2 regions of the Shewanella glacialimarina genome follow, and region 2 is predicted to be linked to the other one. Evidence: predicted binding sites of a transcription regulator. Region 2 holds the regulator's gene; the other holds the start of a gene.
The links. The regulator LexA, encoded in region 2, represses DNA repair genes until DNA is damaged. The targets are predictions, from matches to a motif close to TACTGTATNNNNATACAGTA.

Region 1: recA (recombinase RecA) is a predicted target of LexA. The motif match lies at 2,263-2,282, and genes of this name have one in related genera.

The regions. Positions count from the first base shown of each region.
Region 1 is NZ_CP041216.1:3,203,495-3,215,023, forward strand. It holds gene alaS (alanine--tRNA ligase) at 1-122, opposite strand, end outside; gene FJ709_RS14035 (DUF2391 family protein) at 456-851, shown strand; gene recA (recombinase RecA) at 1,086-2,147, opposite strand; gene mutS (DNA mismatch repair protein MutS) at 2,476-5,058, shown strand; gene rpoS (RNA polymerase sigma factor RpoS) at 5,121-6,089, opposite strand; gene FJ709_RS14055 (peptidoglycan DD-metalloendopeptidase family protein) at 6,167-7,090, opposite strand; gene FJ709_RS14060 (protein-L-isoaspartate(D-aspartate) O-methyltransferase) at 7,130-7,765, opposite strand; gene surE (5'/3'-nucleotidase SurE) at 7,762-8,511, opposite strand; gene truD (tRNA pseudouridine(13) synthase TruD) at 8,543-9,610, opposite strand; gene ispF (2-C-methyl-D-erythritol 2,4-cyclodiphosphate synthase) at 9,625-10,104, opposite strand; gene ispD (2-C-methyl-D-erythritol 4-phosphate cytidylyltransferase) at 10,118-10,819, opposite strand; gene ftsB (cell division protein FtsB) at 10,824-11,126, opposite strand; gene eno (phosphopyruvate hydratase) at 11,222-11,529, opposite strand, start outside.
Region 2 is NZ_CP041216.1:4,211,767-4,223,295, forward strand. It holds gene FJ709_RS18415 (hypothetical protein) at 29-295, opposite strand; gene mtr (tryptophan permease) at 546-1,802, opposite strand; gene plsB (glycerol-3-phosphate 1-O-acyltransferase PlsB) at 1,802-4,225, opposite strand; gene lexA (transcriptional repressor LexA) at 4,476-5,093, shown strand; gene FJ709_RS18435 (cell division inhibitor SulA) at 5,090-5,608, shown strand; gene coxB (cytochrome c oxidase subunit II) at 5,998-7,569, shown strand; gene ctaD (cytochrome c oxidase subunit I) at 7,580-9,169, shown strand; gene FJ709_RS18450 (cytochrome c oxidase assembly protein) at 9,171-9,734, shown strand; gene FJ709_RS18455 (cytochrome c oxidase subunit 3) at 9,731-10,606, shown strand; gene FJ709_RS18460 (DUF2909 domain-containing protein) at 10,627-10,845, opposite strand; gene FJ709_RS18465 (SURF1 family protein) at 10,793-11,529, shown strand, end outside.

The DNA of each region.
Region 1 (11,529 bases), 1.0 Mb from region 2:
TTGGTAAATAGCAGTGTTGGGTCGTTAGTTGGAACCAGCGAACTACTGTCTAAAACTTGATGTCCGTTATCTTCAAAGTACTTTAAAAAAGCACTTCTTAACTCTGCAGTGGTCTGAAACATGGATGCGTCCTGATATAGAGAATACAAAAGTGTCTAGCTTGCTATACAAGCCAGTAAATGAGGGCATTATATACTGAATTTACGCAAAAATGCGAGATGAGTAAGGCGATTATCATCTGAACAATATTCGATTAGCTTATCGCAAAATATGAGTGCTGTGGCATAAGATTAACAATCTTCTCAATTAGCTATAAATCTGAATATAGGTGCGTAAACACTCGCTTTAAGGTAATTTGTAGTTAAACAGTCCTTCATATATTGCAGCTAGTATTACATCTAGGCTTTAACTTAGGGTTTGTTATGCAAACCAGAATGTTTTTAAAAGGAAAAGTAATGAAGTTTAGCTTTAATGGCGAAGATGCTAGCCAAATTTTTGTCGGCGCATTTGCGCTTGCGGTACCGATTTCGTTTTCAGAGGAAGCGTGGCGATTAGGTGAAACACTCCCTTTTTTCAATTTATTAATGCTTTTTTTATTATCGGTTATTTTTTTAGGGCTATATACCTATCAAAGTGTATTTCAAAATAATATTAGCTCAAGAAAATTAGTGTTTATTTTCCGTATTGTCATCGCTTACCTAATGACAGCATTAGTGGTTGCATTAGTGCTATTTTGTTTAGACAAATTACCCTTTTGGGTAGATCCATTAACATCGCTAAAACGGATAATAGTTATTACTATGCCTGCATCGATGGGCGCGATTGTAGTGGACAGTTTTGATAAAGAATAATCTTGTATAGGATGAACTGGAGACAATGTTATTTGGTTTGTTATTGTTCTGCGGTTAACATTTTAAGCTACTAAAATTTAATATATTCAATTAATTGAGTTGATAACAGGTGGAACTAGTCGGTATAGCAAGGATAACAACAGAGTGTTTTTAACTGAAGCATAAAAAAGTCGCGATACGTAAAATACGCACCACGACTTAAATAAATTAATTAGCAGCTAAAACAAAGCTAGCTTAAAAAACTTCACCAGTTTCTAAATCAATATTTTCATCTGTAGATGATGCTGGTGCGGTACCTGTTCCAGAACCAAGCAACATCTCACGTAATGTCTTATCAATCTCTTGTGCAATAGCTGGATTTTCGGTTAAGAATTTACCGGCATTAGCACGGCCTTGACCAATTTTTTCGCCTTTATAGCTGTACCAAGCACCAGCTTTGTCAACTAGCTTATGTGCAACACCTAAGTCCACTAGTTCACCAGTACGGTTAATACCTTGACCGTAAAGAATTTGGAATTCAGCTTGCTTAAATGGTGCGGCAATTTTGTTTTTAACAACTTTAACACGGGTTTCGTTACCGACGACTTCATCGCCATCTTTAATCGCGCCAGTGCGGCGAATATCTAAACGAACTGAAGCATAAAACTTAAGTGCATTACCACCGGTTGTCGTTTCAGGGCTACCAAACATTACTCCAATTTTCATACGAATTTGGTTAATAAAAATAAGTAAAGTATTTGACTGCTTAAGGTTACCAGCCAGCTTACGCATAGCTTGGCTCATCATACGAGCCGCTAAGCCCATATGCGAATCACCAATTTCACCTTCAATTTCAGCTTTTGGTGTTAACGCAGCAACAGAATCGACAACAATAACATCTACCGCACCTGAGCGAGTTAAAGCATCACATATTTCTAATGCTTGTTCACCTGTATCTGGCTGTGAACATAATAAGTTATCAATATCTACGCCTAGTTTTTTTGCATAAATAGGATCAAGTGCATGCTCAGCATCAATAAAGGCACATGTTTTACCTTCACGTTGTGCTGCGGCAATAACTTCTAGGGTCAGTGTTGTTTTACCTGATGATTCTGGGCCGTAAATTTCAACAATACGCCCCATTGGTAGTCCACCTGCGCCCAACGCGATGTCCAATGAAAGTGAGCCGGTAGAAATAGTTTCTACATCCATGGTGCGGTCTTCGCCCAACTTCATGATAGAGCCTTTACCGAATTGCTTTTCAATTTGGCTTAACACTGCGGCAAGTGCTTTCTCTTTATTTGGATCAACCTTCATTTTCAAACCCCTTCCAGGCAATAACTTTGTTCACAATTAATGGTAAAATTGCTGTGTATAATTTAGTTTGTAAGTGTCGTTAATATCGTCACTCATCTCAATATGTTGTTCAGTATACTGTATAGTCATACAGTATCAAGCCCTGAGGTTACTTTTTTTTATTTATTAATAAAATCATAAATTTAGTAATTTCACGTCAATATAATGAATTTGTATTTCTCCAACAGGGGCAAATTTTGTTAAGATTAGCCGCTATAAAAATCCCATGCTAATTCCCCGAATGCTTAATGAATTACCACAGATGAACAAAAAGAGTATTACACAGCCCATGACTGAAATTGTTAGCTTAGATTTAGAAAAACATACTCCGATGATGCGTCAATATTTGACAATGAAAGCCGCTCATCCTGACATGCTGTTGTTCTATAGAATGGGGGATTTCTATGAACTATTTTATGATGATGCTAAAAAAGCCTCTGAAATGCTTGGTATTTCATTAACTGCACGGGGTAAAAGCGGTGGTGACCCGATCCCAATGGCTGGCCTGCCTTACCATGCGGTAGAAGGTTATTTGGCTAAACTAGTTCAAATAGGTCAATCGGTCGCTATTTGTGAGCAAATTGGCGATCCCGCGACTTCAAAAGGCCCAGTTGACCGTCAAGTTGTCCGTATCGTCACCCCGGGAACATTGACAGATGAAGCCTTATTACAAGAGCGCCAGGATAATTTATTAGCCGCGCTGTATCAGGGTAAGGTCGGTTATGGCTTTGCCACATTAGATATCTCTTCTGGTCGTTTTGTTATTTCAGAATTAGACTCAAGAGAAGCCTTAGAAGCAGAGATCCAGCGCACTCGCCCCGCAGAATTACTCTACAGTGAAGACTTCACTGACATGATACTAATCAACCATTTAAAAGGTATTCGCCGTAGACCTGAATGGGAGTTTGATTACGACACCTGTGTCAATTTATTATTAAATCAATTTGGTACTAAAGACTTACATGGCTTTGGCATCAATGATGCTCGGTTAGCATTACAGGCTGCGGGCTGTTTAATGCAATATGTAAAAGATACTCAAAAAACAGCGCTGCCGCATATCAACTCTATTGTGCGTTTTAATCAAGCTGACTCGATTATTTTAGATGCTGCCACCAGGCGAAACCTTGAGTTGACCCAAAATCTTTCAGGAGGACGTGAAAACACGCTTTCATGGGTATTAGATAATACGGCAACCCCCATGGGGAGTCGTATGCTACAACGTTGGATCCACCAACCACTGCGTGATCGTAAACAGATAACCCAACGCCATAATGCGGTGCAAGAATTAATCGAACAGGATTTGTACCCTGTTTTACATGAACAACTGAAATCGCTTGGCGATATAGAACGAATAATGGCACGTTTGGCATTAAGAAGTGCCCGCCCACGTGACTTTGCTCGACTTAAACAAGCATTAGGCTTATTGCCAGAAATTAAACACACGCTGCAAATCTGCCAACAACCACAAATAACTAATTTGGCCACCCTATTAGGTGAGTTTCCAAATGAATATGATTTACTGACACGGGCAATTATTGATAACCCACCGGTATTAATCCGGGATGGCGGCGTGATCAAAGATGGTTATAACAGCGAGTTAGACGAATGGCGTAGATTAAGTGAAGGAGCCACTGATTACCTGGCTGAAATGGAAGCACGCGAGAAACAACAGACTGGCATCAATACCTTAAAAGTGGGTTATAACCGCGTCCATGGCTACTACATTGAAGTGAGTCGACTGCAATCAGATCGTGTCCCTATTCATTATCAACGCAGGCAAACATTAAAAGGAACTGAACGTTACATCACCCCTGAGCTTAAAGAACACGAAGAAAAAGTACTTTCAAGCCAAGGTAAAGCGCTCGCATTAGAAAAACGTCTTTGGGAAGAGCTGTTTGACTTACTGCTACCTAAACTTCATGAGCTACAACAATTTGCCAATGCTGCTGCAGAACTTGATGTGATTAGTAACTTTGCAGAACGTGCAGAAACCTTATCTTACCATTGCCCAATAATGACACATGATATTGGTATTACTATCGAAGCTGGACGTCACCCTGTGGTCGAAAAGGTCAGTCAAAAACCCTTTATTGCAAATCCGGTGAGTTTATCTCCTACGAGAAAAATGCTAATTGTGACCGGACCTAACATGGGCGGTAAATCAACCTATATGCGTCAAGTCGCGTTAATCACCTTGATGGCTCATATAGGCTGTTTTGTGCCTGCACAAAGTGCAAAAGTTGGTCATGTGGATCGTATTTTCACCCGTATTGGCGCTTCTGATGACCTTGCATCAGGGCGTTCAACCTTTATGGTTGAAATGACCGAAACGGCTAATATTCTTCATAATGCCAGCAAGCAAAGTTTAGTGTTAATGGATGAAATTGGTCGGGGGACATCGACTTATGATGGTTTATCTTTAGCGTGGTCAGCAGCAGAATATCTTGCCCAAAAAGTAGGGGCACTTACCTTATTTGCGACTCATTATTTTGAGTTAACACAATTGCCAGAATTAATCGATGGTGTCGTAAATGTCCATTTAGATGCCATTGAGCATCAAGACACTATTGCTTTTATGCATGCTGTGCAAGATGGTGCAGCGAGTAAAAGTTATGGTCTGCAGGTTGCAGCTTTAGCTGGTATTCCTCAACAGGTGATCAGTGCAGCTAAACATAAGCTACATCAATTAGAAAGTCGCGATGATAAAACGGATATAAACCTTAATACATCGACACAAATGAGCTTAACTATGCCACTAATTGATTACTCCCCTCTGGCTGAAAAATTGGCATTTATAAATCCAGACGAGTTAACCCCTAAACAAGCGCTAGAATATTTATATCAATTGAAACAATTAGCTAAGTCTATATAAAACTAAAACGCCATATGAAATATCATATGGCGTTTTGATGTGTCTTAACTCTCTGCAAATAATTAATCTTGAAAAAGAGCTTCAACTGACAGGCCCTGTTGACCTAATATATCTTTCAGACGTTTTAACGCTTCGACTTGAATTTGGCGCACTCTTTCTCGTGTTAAGCCAATTTCGGCACCGACATTTTCAAGCGTTGATGGCTCGTAGCCCAATAAACCAAATCGGCGGGCAAGCACTTCACGTTGTTTAGTATTTAATTCGTTTAACCACCCAACTATTGAATTGGATAAATCTTCATCTTGAACGCGGTGATCAGGTCCTACAGAGTCATCATCGGCAATCACATCTAGTAGGGCACTATCATTATCACCACCAATGGGCATATCAACTGAGGTGATACGCTCATTGAGCTTAAGCATTCTGCTTACATCACCGGTAGAGACATCTAATTTTTCAGCAATTTCTTCAGCGGTTGGCTCATGATCTAATTTTTGCGCAAGTTGTCTAGCGGTTCTCAAATAGACATTTAGTTCTTTTACAACATGGATAGGCAAGCGAATAGTGCGCGTTTGATTCATGATGGCGCGCTCGATGGTCTGACGGATCCACCAAGTCGCATAAGTTGAAAAACGGAAACCACGTTCAGGATCAAATTTTTCGACCGCTCGGATCAGTCCTAGGTTACCTTCTTCAATCAGGTCAAGTAAGGCTAAACCGCGATTATTATATCTTCGGGCGATTTTAACGACGAGACGAAGGTTACTTTCGATCATTCGGTTACGAGATTTTGCGCAACCTTTGAGGGCTTTACGTGAAAAGAATACTTCTTCCTCTGCTGTAAGCAGTGCCGAGAAACCAATTTCACCTAAATATAATTGAGTGGCATCTAAATTTTTGTGTAAGTCATCCTGGACTTTTTCTTCAATGTCTAATTGTTGGACTAACGTATCTGTAGTTGCAACGTCTTGTGGTTCTTTAGCTTGATCAACAGATTGTTCTGCTATGGCAGTACTTTTTTTCTGGCTCATAATTGCTCTCCCAAACCTTAATTGTGATGTTTAAAATCTACACTTGATCATCCTCCGTTATTTATGTGACTAAACAATTATTGCTTAGGTAGATATCGTAATGGGTTTACTGACTTACCATGATGGCGAATTTCAAAATGCAGCATCACTTGGTTTGCCCCGGTACTTCCCATTTTTGCAACTGTTTGGCCTGCGCTAACATATTGCTTTTCTTTAACCAGAATCCTGTCGGCGTGTGCATAGGCACTTAAGTATTCTTCGTTATGCTTGATAATCACTAAGTTTCCGTATCCACGTAACGCATCTCCTGCGTAAACGACTCTCCCATCTGCCGCAGCCTGTATAATATCGCCACGGTTTCCCGCAATCTTTATTCCTTGATTGCCTTGCTCGCTAGAAGAAAAATAACCTACTATTTTTCCTTTTACGGGCCAATACCACCTCTGCACTTTATCGGGTAAATCAGCTATCAGTGGACTGTCTGTTTGGTTAATTTTATGTTGGGTAGTTGTTACAGAATACGCAGGCTTAGCTTTGTGATCAAGATCTTTTTTCACTGTTGTTACATTTACAGTTTGACTAGGTTCTATGCGGGTTTGCTGTTGATTAACTTTAGAATCTTTACTCAAATTAGCACCTGAGTAAGGTAATGTTACAGCCTGAGATGTTACAACTGAAGTATTATAGTTATTACTTTTTGGCGTACTATTTACTGACAAATTCGTTAATTCAATCTTCTGGCCGGGGTAAATAGTATAAGGCATCTTAAGATTATTCAGTCTTGCGACTTCGGTAAAGTTACGTCCTGCGCCCCAGGATATAGAATAAAGAGTGTCACCTTTTTTGACGATATAAGCAGAATTCGTCAATGAGCCACGATCAAATTTGGGGTTATAAGTATTAGATGAAATATTTTCAACTGGTGCAGGCTGATTAGCCTGAAAGCTACAACCAGATAAAATTATCGAAAATATGAAAAGTCGAAGCAAAAGCGAACACATCAAATACAATCCTTTAAGCTGAATAGCACAAAGATAAACTTATGCTAGATCGCCATTAACTAATGGCACAAATTTGACCGCTTCAATCACTTGAGATTTAAATTCATCCCCAAAGCGGGTTATTTTCAGCAATTGTTGGATATCGTCACCAACAGGAATAATTAATACCCCTCCTTCTGCAAGTTGCTCTAATAACGCTTGCGGCACACTCGCGGCGGCGGCGGTGACCATAATGCCGTTAAATGGACCACGATTACTCCACCCTTTCCAACCATCGCCATACTTAAAAGACACATTATGAAGATCTAACTTTTTTAATCTTTGCCTTGCTTGAATTTGTAAAGACTTAATACGTTCTATAGTACAAAGCTCTGGCACTAACTGCGCTAACACCGCGGCTTGATAACCTGAGCCTGTACCAATCTCTAACACTCGCTGTGGCCTGGTCTGCATTAATAGCTCGGTCATTCTTGCGACGATATAAGGCTGCGATATTGTTTGACCTTGCCCGATAGGCAGAGCGGTATTCTCATAAGCTTTATGCGCAAGTGCGTTATCAAGAAACAACTCTCGTGGTGTATTGGCTACAGCATCGAGTATCTCTGGTGATTTAATCCCCGACTCAGCCAGTTTTTTAGCTAAATTTATTGCTCGCGCAGATGAAACTCCTGTCATATTTTCGTTACCCAGTCAGCTAACTTTGTTAATTGATTATAAGCGGTTAAATCAACAGTCAATGGCGTGATCGAAACGTATCCATCGGCAATTGCACCAAAATCGGTTCCCTCACCAGAATCTTGCTCAGCACCTACTGGGCCAAGCCAATATATATCTTTGCCTGCAGGGTCTTGAGTTTTAACCATACCTTCTGCTTTATGGCGGGCGCCAAGGCGAGTGACTTTAATGCCCTTAATTTGCTCAAGCGGTAAATCAGGTACATTTACATTTAAGATTTGATTGGATTCAATAGGATGTGCAAGTAAGTTTTTAACTATTCTTGCAGCATAATCTGCAGCACTTTGATAATGCTGCAATTTTTTACCTACTAATGAAATAGCAATTGCTGGTAGTCCTAAAAAACGCCCTTCCATCGCTGCAGCAACGGTGCCTGAATATAAGGTGTCATCGCCCATATTAGCCCCCGCATTAATCCCCGATACCACAATATCAGGATCAACTTTGCATAATTGCCTTATTGCTAAATGGACGCAATCTGTTGGTGTACCATTAACTGAAACATATCCATTGTTTAAGGTATTTATCCTTAATGGATTAGTTAAAGTTAACGAGTTGCTTGCACCGGAACAATTTCTGTCGGGTGCCACAGTTAACACCTTTGCGAACGCCTTAAGCGCATCACTTAATGCAATTATTCCAGGTGCATTAACACCATCGTCGTTACTGACAAGAATATTGATCATTTGAGTTGATTCATCCATTTAGTCATTAAGCTTATGAGATGGCTTGAGCTTGCTGTTCTGCAACCATGGTTTTCCACTGTTCATCTTTGATATCTTGGTAGTCGACTAACTCACGTAATACCGAAGTCGCATAGCTTCCGGCAGGTAACATAAACTCAATAGTGCAAACATCACCATCAACCCGCAATTTCATTGCCTGCGGCCTTAATAATAACAAGCGCCGCTCTTGGCTCAGGCCAGCGTTTTCAAGTCCGTGTAAATCATCCGCGAAAGCTTCTATAGCTAAAGCTTCCATAGCGGCGGCTTCAGTTAAAGCAAGCGGCTGCCCTCGCCCCCATAATGGAACTGAAAAACCAATATCCTCTTCCTCTAAACGTTTCAGTAGTAATTCATCCCACTGCTCGGCGACAAAATAACTCTTGCTGCCCGCTAACATGACGCAATCTCCAGCTAAAGGCTTGAGCAGATGATGCTCAAGACGGTAAGAGGCAACCTGATTAAATATGTATGATCGCACCGCTGATAAGTACATGCTTTTTTTCGTTCTATCATGCACTTTACGCGCACCCGACAGCATTTTCCTACCTTGATCTAAATTTTTACCATTATGGCCAAAGCGTTGCTCACCAAAATAATTAGGCACTCCAAGGGCTGCAATTTGATTAAACCTTTGTTGCAAGGCATCGATGTTAGTCACATTACGCAGCGTAAGTGTAAAACGATTACCCAGTAGCGCACCAATACGCAACTTTTTACCGTGACGCGCACTGGATAAAATAGTCAATTGGTCACTGTTAAGCTGTTGCCAATCGGGTGTTTCTTTTCCAGGAATACGAATACCAAACCACTGTTCAGTTTGGGCATTTTTGTCTTTTTGACCCGCATAAGTCACTTCTTTGGGATGAACTTTCGCAAATTTCGCCAGCACTTCAGCCACATGTCCAGTATTGAGGCCATCTTTTCGAATATGCAGCATATGGTGCTCACCCTCACCAGTAGGTGAAAAAGGGAGGATTTCCTCCACGATAAAGTCACTATTATGAGTACGTAAATCAGCGGTGCTGGTTGGTTTTCCATATAAATAATACAGATCAGTTATCACTTTTATTATTCCTATTTCTGTATCATTAATACAACAGATTCAACAGCTATGCCTTCTTTACGTCCGGTAAAACCTAGCTTTTCAGTGGTCGTTGCTTTGACGTTAATATCGTCGATGGGTGTTTGTAAATCGAGTGCTAAACACTGTCGAATAGCCTCGATATGAGGTGCCATTTTCGGAGCCTGTGCAATCACAGTGACGTCCAAGTTACCGATTTTGTAACCCTTTTTCAACGCTAACTCATAACAATGACGAAGCAATACACGGCTATCGGCACCAGCATACTCGGCATCGGTATCGGGAAAATGTTTGCCTATATCCCCTAATGCCATCGCCCCTAAAATAGCATCACTAACAGCATGTAAAACCACATCACCATCTGAGTGAGCGATAAGACCAGTCTCATAAGGAACAATCACACCACCAAGAATAAGTGGCTTATCTGCGCCAAATTTATGCACATCAAAGCCATGACCAATACGCATTTTCATTTTGTTATCCTGTCTATTCTGATATTGATTGCTGCTTTAAAAAAAGTTGTGCTAGCTGTAAATCATCAGGATGAGTAATTTTAATATTATCAATTCTACCCGATACTAAACCCGGCTGAATACCTGCCCACTCCATGGCACTAGCTTCATCTGTAATTGTCGCTTTAGCATGTAATGCATGTTTAAGATTTTGTTTTAGGGTTAACACGGGAAACAACTGCGGCGTTAGTGCATGCCATAATTGAACCCTGTCCACAGTGTGCTGAATAGTACCATCAGCATTTCCACGCTTCATAGTGTCTCTTACTGGAGCGGCTAAAATTGCCCCTTGTGGGAACTCATCTATGGCATTAATTAGCTTATCAATATCTTTGTGAGTGATACACGGCCTTGCAGCATCATGGACTAATGCCCATGCATCCAAATCAGCTTCTTCAAGGGCCGCCAATACGGAATCAGCTCGCTCTCCACCGCCAGTAACCTGTACTAATTTAGGATGTATTGCCTGCGGTAAACTGGAAAAAAAAGTGTCTTGAGGATGTAAAGCCACAACCACTTTATTAATTGCAGGATGAGATAATAAGCGCGTTAAAGTGTGCGCCAAAATGGTTTGAGCGCCTAAGGTTAGATATTGCTTAGGGATATCTGCGCCCATGCGACTGCCAACACCAGCGGCAGGAACAATAGCAACGATATGATTAATAGGAGTTGTCATGAAATTATTGACCCAAACTATTTCGATCACGCAATTCAGCAGCGACAACGCGGTAAAAAGTTTCACCTTCTTTTACAAGGCCTAATTCGTTACGGGCGCGTTCTTCAATCGCTTCAGTGCCACTTTTAAGATCGATAATTTCCGCTTTAAGAATTTGATTTCGAGCAATCAACTTGGCGTTGCTGTCTTGTTGTGCCTGAATTTGTGTTTGCAGCAGAAAATATTCAGATAAGTTATTCTCGCCCATCCATAATCTTAATTGGAGTAGCGCTAACAAAACCGTTAGTGCGAATAAGAGTTTCTTCATGGTAGCTAAGCAAATTATCCGAAATGATGAATAAGCTTATGATACAACAAAAAAGACCACCGAGTGGTGGCCTTTTTTATCAACAAAGCAAAATATTAACCTTGGCCTTTAACTTCTTTAAGACCGTTATAAGGTGCTTTTGAACCTAGCGCTTCTTCGATACGCAGTAATTGGTTATATTTTGCCACACGATCGCTACGGCTTAGTGAACCTGTTTTGATTTGTCCTGCCGCAGTACCCACAGCAAGATCAGCAATAGTTGAATCTTCTGTTTCGCCACTACGATGCGAGATAACCACGGTAAAGCCGGCATCTTTTGCCATTTTAATCGCAGCCAGAGTCTCTGTTAATGAACCGATTTGGTTGAATTTAATTAAAATTGAGTTAGCAATACCATTGTCGA
Region 2 (11,529 bases):
CATTTTATGCCATGACCCGCTAATTTAATTATTTATGTTGAGCCAAAATATGCTGTTTTTCACGGGCTAGTATAAGCATCTTCCAACCACCCCACAGCATTATCCCCCCACCGACAAGGATCATGGCGTAAATGATTTGTTGATCCGCCAACATAGGTAAAAAGTTTTTATCAAAGCCAGCAAATATGCCATACAAGCCTAAGCCAAACAGAAGGCTGCCTGGAAAATCAATAATGGCAATCATCAGCATTTTACGATCAATCGCTTTTAGTTGTGTTAGTAGCAGGTCTGACATAACAATTTCATCCTTAAATTAAAAAATTAACATAGCAATAAAAACAATCTGTTATCAACAAGTTTATTTTTTTATGTTTCATCTGCCTTATCACATGGAGGGGAACGTAATGATTAAATCATGCCTCCTTCATTTTCAATTCTTAACATAGGGTTTCACGTATCTTATTGCCCACAGTTAAGCTACAAAACGCCATAAGTGCAAAAAGTCTTCCGAAGAAGACTTTTTATTATGTAAGCCTGTCAAAAACCTACTGGTAAACCGGTAAAATATCCGCCATAGCCAACAAGTGACACGTGGCCGTTAATGCCCCAAATAACACCACAATCATGATCAACATATTGCCTCCTGGTACTTTAAAGCTTTGGCTATTTGGATATAGCTGACGGGTTTTATAAGCCAATAGTGCAGGTACAATAACCGCCCAGATAGTTGCGGCTAAAGCCGCAAAGCCGATAGCCATTAAAAAACCATTAGGAAAGAGTAACCCTAATACTGTTGGTGGAATAAACGTAATTGCTGCGGTTTTTAATCGGCCAGTACGAGAATCATCAAAACCAAATAAATCAGCTAGGTAATCGAATAAGCCTAATGTCACCCCTAAGAAAGATGAGGCAACCGCTAAGTTGGCAAATAAGGTCAGTACGCGTGACAAATTTTCGCTAGCGATAGATTCAGATAAAGCCGCCACTAATACCCCCATATTACCGCCTTGAGCAATAATATCTGAGAACATAGCACGAGAAATATTGCCCATAGTGACCACTAACCAACAGGCATAAATCACCAAGGCAATGGTTGTGCCTAGTACGATAGCTTTTACAATGGTTTTAGCATCTTTACCGTAATATTTAACCAGACTGGGTACATTGCCATGGTAACCAAAACTGGCGAGGCCAAATGGCAATGCAGCCAGCATATAAGGTAAATAACGAGCTTCACCGTCGGGTTCAAACAATCGACTTGGCTCTATTTCAATTAATAAGTTACCCGTAGCTAAAAAGAAAGTGATCACCATGCCACCAAGCATAATGGTGGTAATGCGATCAACAGCTTTAGTGCTGATTAACACAATAAGTGCTAGCACCAATGCAAACACTAATCCGGCGATACTTTGCGGTAAGCTGATGCCAATAGCCTGCAGACTATGATTAACAATCGAGCCACCGCCACTAATATAAGCGTATGTTAGGATGTACAACACAAAAGCAATTGATAAACCATTGACTATTCTACCAAATTTCCCGAGCGTATCACGCGTTAACGTGTCAAAACTGGCCCCTGGCTCAAAATGTAAATTGGCTTCCAGTAATAGTAAACCAGACATCAGCATACAAAACCAAATACCTACTAACATCAGTACAGAATAACTAAACCACATGCCTGCCCCGACCACAGGTAACGAGAACATTCCCGCACCAACGGTCGTACCAGCAATAATCATTGCCCCACCAATAAGAGACTTACTTTTGGGGCTATTTTTAGCCGCATTCATGTGGTTTGCCATTAATTTAAATGCTCCGCGTTTACGCTATCTTGAATGGTTTGTCGTACTGATGGACGTAATAATCCATTCGCGTGATCGCGTATGCGGAACACTTCATCTAATGGCTCACGACTGCATAAATAACCTAGCTCTTTTAGTTTAACGCTCAGGGTATTGTACAATTTTTTATCGTAGAACTCTGGCGCAGTAATACCGTGCAACGCCCCTAACCTTTGGGCCAATAAATGGCTGTCTCGTTCAAGTTCAGCACGCTCTAATTCAGGTTTGATACCTAGCAAATTAAAGATAATGGCATAACGCTGTAATGTTTCACTGACGGTTTCAGCTAATAGCTCTAACTGGGTGATATTCGCTTGGACAACAACACAACGTTTATCACCACTAATTAAATTCTCCTCAACCATTTGATCAAGCACTAAATCAACATAAGCGGGAAGATCAGCAATACCCATAAATAATTCTGCTTTCATCAGCGGGTAAAAGTCCTCAACCACTGCCAGAATTTGTTCACGGTTACACTCTTCATAGCGCACTAAACAACTGGCAATTAATGAAGGAATAATCATGATATGAATAATATTATTACGATAATAACTCAAGGTAATAGCATGGTTAGGGTCAATTGCGACAATGTCCCCGAGAGGGTCTTTTTCTAAGGTAAATTTATTGAGTGATAAGCAATGCTTAACAATGGATGGACCATCACCTTCTGCAACCGATGCATAGTCGGAATAAGGAGCTTGCTTTAACAGTTTTAAATAGAAATTTAGCTGACGCTCAAGCTGATGACGTTCTAACGCATTTTGCTCTGAGGCCAGTAATACTAAACTGGTTAACGTGACTGAACTTGCTGCAGCGGCACCATTTATGTTGGTCATCACTTGATTGGCTAGAAGATTAACTGCTGGCGTAACCCATGATGGTTTCTGGTCAGGATCTTTGGCAATTTCTTCACGCCAATCGGGAGATTGCTGTTTCAAAAAGTTTTGTAAATTGATTGGCTCGCCAAAGTTTACGTAACCCTGGCCAAAATTACCCAGCTTACGAATAGCACCAAATACCTGCCAAAGTGATTCCTTCTCTTTTTTCTTACCACTTAATTCTTTATGGTAAGTAGCCACTTCCATCACATGGTCATAACCAAGATAAACAGGCACTAACGTCACTGGACGTTCAATACCACGCAGTACACTATTAATTGTCATGGCTAACATACCGGTTTTAGGCGCAAGCAATCTGCCAGTACGTGAACGGCCGCCTTCGGTAAAGTATTCAACAGCGTAGCCCTTAGCAAACAGTTGATCTAAATACTCACGAAAAATTGCGGTATACAGTTTGTTGCCATTAAAACTACGGCGAATGAAAAATGCACCACCACGACGGAACATTGGGCCTGCAGGCCAGAAGTTTAAGTTGATACCGGCGGCAATGTGCGGCGGCACCATACCTTGGTAATACAAAATATAAGACAGCAGTAAATAGTCCATGTGACTGCGATGACAAGGCACATATACAATTTCATGACCGTCATGATGCAGTTGACGCACTTGCTCAGCGCCTTTGATGTTAATACCACTGTATAGCTTATTCCATAACCAGGTGAGAAAACGCTCGGCAATTCGTACTAAACTGTCTGAATAGTCGGCCGCGATTTCGTCCAGATACTCAATCGCAGTTTCACGCGCTTTTTCTTTGGAAATCTTCTTATTTGTCGCTTCTTCTTCAATGGCCTTATTGATCGATTCAGACTTTAATAACGAAGCAAACAGAGCTTGACGGTTAGGCAGTTGTGGTCCAGTCATTACTTTACGTTGACGGCGAAAATGTACCCGAGCCACCCGAATTAACTTATGAGCAATCGCCTCATCAGTACCATGTTCATCGGCTAAATAGCGTAATGACATTGCGTTAGAGAACTGCACAAAACTATGGCGACCTAGAAATAGAATCATTAACCATTTACGTAACCAGGTTGGATTCTCACGTTCAAGCACAGCAGCTTTCATCGTGTCATCTTCTTTGCCTGGAGTACGGCCCCAGTAAAGACTTACTGGCACAAGTTGAATATCTAATTCAGGCTGCTGACGGTGGAGCGCTAATAAACTGGTAAAACAGTTTAAAAACTTCTCACCACCCTCACGCTTACCAATAATAGGCTTTCGCCCCTCTAAACAAACAACTCGTGGCACTTTCATACCATCAAGTTGTAATGGCGCATAAGGACTTGGTAAGCCTAAACCTTGGGTCATTTCGCTTAATGCTGCAGTGTCACTTATCGACTCTGTCTTCATGACATAAACAATGGGCTTGTCTGGATCGAAGTTTAGATCTGCAAATGGGTCATGTGGCACAACTATCGTTTGCACCATCAGCTTTTGCACCCTACGCAGCAGTCTAAGCATGATTGAATCTGGTTTTGACATAATAATATTCGCAATAAAGCCCTTTTAATATGGGCACATAGGATACCAGAAACTGGTTACCTTTCACTATATGCTGTACACATCAAGCAAAGCTTTTAAATTCAATAACAAATAAATTAAAGCATGCAATTGATACATATAATAAAAAAACTATTTAAGATAATAAAATTAAAAAATAATTGGTGAATACTTGCGCAAACCAAAACACTGTATATAATGACAGTTACTGTATAGAAAGACAGGAAACAACATGAGACCCTTAACACCACGCCAAGCTGAAATTTTAGAGCTTATTAAAAACAATATCTCTGAAACTGGTATGCCGCCTACTCGTGCAGAAATCGCCACACGCCTAGGTTTCAAAAGCGCAAATGCTGCAGAAGAGCATTTAAAAGCCTTGGCTAAGAAAGGGTTTATTGAAATCATGCCCGGCACATCCCGTGGAATACGATTAACCCAAGAAGATGAACCCGAAGAAACAGGTTTACCTTTAATTGGACAAGTCGCCGCAGGTGAACCTATTTTAGCGCAAGAGCATGTTGAACAATATTATCAAGTTGACCCCAATATGTTTAAACCCGCCGCAAACTTCTTATTAAGAGTGCGTGGTGACAGCATGAAAAACATCGGTATTCTAGAGGGTGATTTACTCGCCGTACATAAAATACAGCAAGCCAGAAATGGCCAGGTAGTTGTTGCTCGTGTTGAAGATGACGTGACAGTGAAACGTTTTGAGAAAAAAGGCAATGTCGTATATTTGCACGCTGAAAATGAAGCGTATGCACCTATAGAAGTAGACTTAAGTTACCAAAGCCTGACTATTGAAGGGCTTGCAGTTGGTGTAATTCGTAATGGAGAATGGTTATGAACAAACTAATGGGTACATCCCCGCGTCATCCTGGTTTATGGGTAGATATACCAACTGCAGATATTAATTTAGCGCAGCCTATCACCACACTCCAAACCGAAACCAATGGTAAAGTGGAACTCGGTCAATATGCTAGCCAGTTGGCACTACTAAGCCAGCAAGGTCGATGGATTGTGCTAATTAACCCCGCCAATATCAATTACAAACAGATGTTAGCTAGTGCCGGGGTAAGAATGGACCGCGTATTGTTAGTACATGCAAAGGATGAAATTGAAACACTTTGGGCGATGGAAAAAGCATTAACCAGTGGCACATCCAGTGCGGTAATTTCATGGACTCAACCATTAGATGCACGCGATAGCCGCCGATTAGAGTTAGTGGCCAAAAGTGCCCGCGCATTAGGTGTAGTAATTGAGGATGTAAGCACTCACTTAGGCACTAATTTGGCAACCAAAGCAATTATTTCAAATCAAAATAATGCTGTTAAAACAATTAATTTCACTTCATTTCATTAGTACTAAACGCCGTGTTTACTGAGCCCTGTCTATGTACAGGGCTTTTTTATGCAAACTTTCAGCTAATTAGCTATAAAAGTGATCTTGATCAATGTTTAATCTACAAGTAATGTGTTTAACAGGGTTGAAACATTTTTAACCTAATTGAAACGCTACAGTCTAGATTTTATCTGACAGATAAAAGCGTCAAATCAGAATTGATAGGTTCAGTTGTAGGTATCAGCGTGGTGCACATAAATATAAATCCGTAAGCCTTACACGCTTACAACCACCAAGGTACTTTGAGGTCATCAAGCTTTTTTGGGAACCGAAGAGTTTACATAGAGCAGAGACTTACTGTGTGACTCTTCTTTGTAGTTGCTATTCGCAATTGGCAGAGGAGAAGTCTTGTGAAGCAATGGTTGTATTGTGTAATGGCGGTGTTAATGGCACCTCCACTTGGGGCAAACGAAATGCCCCTCAACATGACAAAGGGTGTAACGAATATCAGTGGCCAGGTTTATGACCTCCATATGATCATTCTTTATATTTGCTGTGCTATTGGTGTTGTGGTGTTTGGGATCATGATTTATTCAATGATCTATCATCGTAAATCCAAAGGCGCGGTCGCGGCAAATTTTCATGAAAGTACCAAAGTAGAAATTGCTTGGACCGTGATCCCATTCGTTATTTTAATTGGTATGGCCATTCCAGCCACTAAAACCCTTATCGCTATGGAAGATCCGTCTGACGCGGACTTAACCATTAAGATCACTGGTTCGCAGTGGAAATGGCATTACAGTTATTTTAATGAAGATGTCGAGTTCTATAGCATTTTATCCACTCCTCGCACCCAAATTGACGGTGATGAAACAAAAAGCGCAACCTACTTATTAGAAGTAGATAAACCTTTGGTACTGCCTCTTAATCGTAAAGTGCGTTTTTTAATGACATCGGATGATGTAATCCACTCTTGGTGGGTTCCGGCATTTGCGGTTAAAAAGGATGCTAACCCAGGCTTTATTAACGAAGCTTGGACACGAATTGATAAAGCAGGAACTTACCGTGGTCAATGTGCTGAATTATGCGGTAAAGACCATGGGTTTATGCCTATTGTCGTTCAAGCTCTGCCTGAAGCGGAATATGATGCGTGGCTTCTAGACCAAAAACAGCTTGCCAATAATGCAGCTGCCGCGGCTCAAGCAGCATTATCAGAAACCCTTTCAAAAGAAGAGTTAATGACCAAAGGCGAACAAATTTACCTCTCTACTTGTGCAGCATGTCACCAACCTAACGGTGCTGGTTTACCTGGTGTATTCCCATCTCTTATTGGCAGCCCACTCATTAAGGGGCCTGTCGATGGTCATATTAATATTGTGCTTAATGGTAAGCCTGGAACAGCAATGCAATCATTTGCAAAACAGTTAACCGCCAAAGATATTGCCGCGGTTGTCACCTATGAGCGTAATGCTTGGGGGAACAACTCCGGTGATGTTATTCAGGCTGTTGATGTAAGCAATGTTGCCAGTGGTACTCATGCCGCAGAACCTAATCCAGCAAATACGAGCACTCAAGCAGTTGCATCTGCCGATGCATCTGAGCAAGTCAATGCTGCAGTTACCAAAGCAGTCGACATTGTCGCCGAGGTGAAAGAAGTAGATTTATCGGAATTAACTTACGAGCAGTTAATGACCGAAGGTCTACAGGTATACACATCCTCTTGTGCAGCTTGTCATCAAGCAACAGGTGCAGGTTTACCTGGTGCGTTCCCATCATTGATTGGTAGTCCCATAATTACTGGCCCTGTTGATGCGCATATCAATATCGTTCACAACGGTAAACCCGGCACTGCGATGCAAGCTTTCGCCAGTTCATTATCACCTCGCCAAATGGCAGCGGTGATCACTTACGAGCGTAATGCATGGGGTAACAACTCAGGCGATACGGTGCAAGCAGCCGATGTTAATAGCCATGGACAGTAGGGGATAATTAATGAGTACATCTACACACGATACTGCAGTCCATGACGACCATCATCATGGTGCCCCTAAGGGCATTATGCGCTGGCTGCTAACCACTAACCATAAAGACATTGGCTCTTTGTATTTATGGTTTAGTTTTATTATGTTTCTAACTGGCGGTGCCATGGCAATGGTGATCCGCGCTGAGTTATTTCAACCTGGCTTACAGCTAGTTGAACCTAACTTTTTCAATCAAATGACCACAGTTCATGGCCTTATCATGGTATTTGGTGCTGTTATGCCAGCCTTTACCGGCTTAGCTAACTGGCTAATACCTATGATGATTGGTGCGCCAGATATGGCATTGCCTCGCATGAACAACTGGAGTTTCTGGATTTTACCCTTCGCCTTTACCATGCTACTTAGCACATTATTTATGGAAGGCGGTGGACCTAACTTTGGTTGGACATTCTACGCACCGTTATCTACCACCTACAGTCCAGATAGCACGGCATTGTTTGTATTCTCGATACACATTATGGGGATTAGCTCGATTATGGGCGCGATCAACGTGATTGTGACCATAGTTAATATGCGTGCACCAGGAATGACATGGATGAAGTTACCTTTATTCGTGTGGACATGGCTTATCACCGCATTCTTGCTGATTGCGGTAATGCCGGTACTGGCTGGTGTGGTCACTATGGTGTTGACCGATAAGTACTTCGGCACCAGCTTCTTTGAAGCCGCCGGTGGTGGTGACCCTGTTATGTTCCAGCATATTTTCTGGTTCTTTGGCCACCCTGAAGTGTACATCATGATTTTACCGTCGTTTGGCATTATCTCGGCCATTGTGCCCGCCTTTAGCCGTAAAAAGCTATTTGGGTACTCATCAATGGTATATGCGACCGCCAGTATTGCAATTCTGTCATTCTTAGTGTGGGCGCATCATATGTTCACCACGGGTATGCCGGTATTTGCAGAGCTGTTCTTCATGTACTGCACCATGCTGATTGCCGTACCAACGGGTGTAAAAATATTTAACTGGGTAGCAACCATGTGGCGTGGTTCTTTAACGTTTGAAACGCCCATGCTGTTTGCTATTGCCTTTATTATTTTATTCACTATTGGCGGTTTCTCAGGGTTGATGCTGGCCATTACACCGGCAGATTTCCAGTACCATGACACCTATTTTGTGGTGGCTCATTTCCATTACGTACTGGTTACTGGGGCAATATTTTCCATTATGGCCGCAGCTTACTATTGGCTGCCTAAATGGACCGGTCATATGTACAACGAAACCTTAGGTAAATGGCATTTCTGGTGCTCGGTCATTTCGGTTAACGTGCTGTTTTTCCCAATGCATTTCTTAGGACTTGCTGGTATGCCACGTCGAATTCCTGATTACGCTATTCAGTTCGCCGACGTTAACCAGATTGTATCAATTGGTGGATTTGCCTTTGGATTGTCTCAGTTCATTTTCTTAGCCGTAGTGCTTAAATGCATTAAAGGCGGAGAAAAAGCGCCAGATAAGCCATGGGAAGGTGCCGAAGGATTGGAATGGACCCTTCCGAGTCCTGCACCATATCACTCGTTTACTACCCCACCAGAGATCAAATGAGATGAATCAGCCAACAAAATCGAATCGTAAATTACTGACCATGCTTATTTTAGGCGCTGTGGGTATGTTCGGCTTTGGTTTTGCGCTGGTGCCTTTGTATGACGTGCTATGTGATGCCTTGGGGATTAATGGTAAGCCCCAAAGCACCGCCAGCACTTACCAAGCGGTGATTGTAGATAAAAGCCGCACCGTTACCATTGAATTTGTCGCGCAGGTGCAATCTGATATGTCGTGGGAATTTAAGCCTCAGGTCAATCGTATTACAGTGCACCCTGGAGAGCTTACCCATGCGAAGTTTTATGCCAGAAACTTATCGACAAAAGACACGGTTGGCCAGGCGATACCCTCAGTATCACCAGGTCAAGGTGCTGCCTATTTTAATAAAACAGAGTGTTTTTGTTTTAATCAACAACCGCTAGCGGCATCAGCAAGCGCTGAACTTCCATTGGTTTTTTACGTGGATCCTGATTTACCAGAATCAATTCATACATTGACTCTCTCTTATACCCTTTATGACATTACCGACAAAGTCGGCGGTGGTGTAAAGCAAGGAGCAGCAAAATGACCACAAAGCATGAAGCCTATTATGTGCCAGCACAAAGTGCCTGGCCTATCATTGGTGCAATTGGCCTATTTTTAATCGCCTTTGGCGCAGGCAGTTACGTACAACAACTATCAACTGAAGCCAGTTATGGCGGTTATATTCTAATAACCGGTATCGCTGTGATCATATTTATGATTTTTGGTTGGTTTAAAACCGTGATTGATGAATCTATGTCCGGTTTGTATTCGGCGCAAATGGACCGTTCTTTTCGTCAAGGAATGAGCTGGTTTATTTTCTCTGAAATCATGTTCTTCGGGGCATTTTTTGGCGCATTATTTTATGCCAGAATGATTGCAATGCCCTGGTTAGGCGGTGCATCAAATAATGCCATGACCCATGAAGTATTATGGCCAGCATTTGAAGCTGTATGGCCACTGGTTAAGACTCCAGATGGCACAACCACCGAAGCTATGCCGTGGACAGGTTTACCGCTTATCAATACGATATTGTTATTAACCTCTTCGGTAACATTGCATTTTGCTCACACAAGTTTAGAAAAAGCGAAACGTACTCCACTGAAAATTTGGTTAGGACTGACCATTCTTTTAGGTTCTGCGTTTTTGTTTTTACAAGTAGAAGAATATACCCATGCTTACCACGACTTGGGCTTAACGCTTGAGTCGGGTATTTATGGCAATACCTTCTTCTTGTTAACCGGTTTTCACGGTATGCACGTTACCTTAGGGACAGTGTTTTTAATTGTACTGCTTTTAAGGGTGCTGAAAGGTCACTTTACCCAAGACAAACATTTTGCCTTTCAAGCAGGTAGCTGGTATTGGCACTTTGTTGATGTGGTGTGGTTATGTTTATTTGTGTTCGTTTACGTGTTGTAGCAACAGGTAAATAGCGCATATTAGTAAGGCCGTGGGTTAGGCTCAATTATGCCTAGTCCCATGGCAATCAATAACAAAATAACTACGAATGCAGAAAACATTACCCTACGCCCTAAAAAGCGACTCATAGACTGGGTGTTTTCACCCTTTACCATAATAAATAATGCGCGGGCTAAATTAAATAGAATGAATACAAGCAGTAGCACTAAAACTAACTTAACGAACAGAGGGGCTGTCACAGGCAATCCTTTTGCGGGTTTAGGTTGGGCCGCGTTTGTTTTTGTTGCTATTACTGTGAGCGTGTTTAGCATTCTGGTCAAGCTAGGTTTGTGGCAACTTGATAGAGCCGAATTCAAACAAGCTTGGGAACAAACGTTAATTGAAAGACAAAATCAGCCTGCAATTACCTTTAAGTCCTTACAACAAATCATTGCTTCACAGACTACTGATGCGTCTGAGACAAATATTTTGACAGGCTACCGTGTAGCCGTTTCAGCTTCGCCAGCCTCTGACAAGGTTTTATTACTCGATAATCAAGTATACCAAGGTCAAGTGGGTTACTTGGCCTACCAAGTATTTCAAGTAAAGCAGACTGAGCCTCGATTATTAGTCGAACTAGGCTTTATACCAGCCAATAAAGATCGCCGTATTTTGCCACAAATTAACCCTATCTCTGCAGGACGATACAAATTACTCGGGCGAATTTATCAAAAGCAAACTAATCCACTTAGCGACCATCTTATGGCTGAAAGTGGAAATCCTATGCGCTTTCAAAATATTGCCATAGATGAGTTATCACAAACACTGGGGTATCCATTATTACCTGTGGTTTTACAACCTGACAATGTGCCCCATATGGACTTACCACAACCCTGGCAACCCATTCCATTATCGGCCCATAAACATCAAGGATACGCACTGCA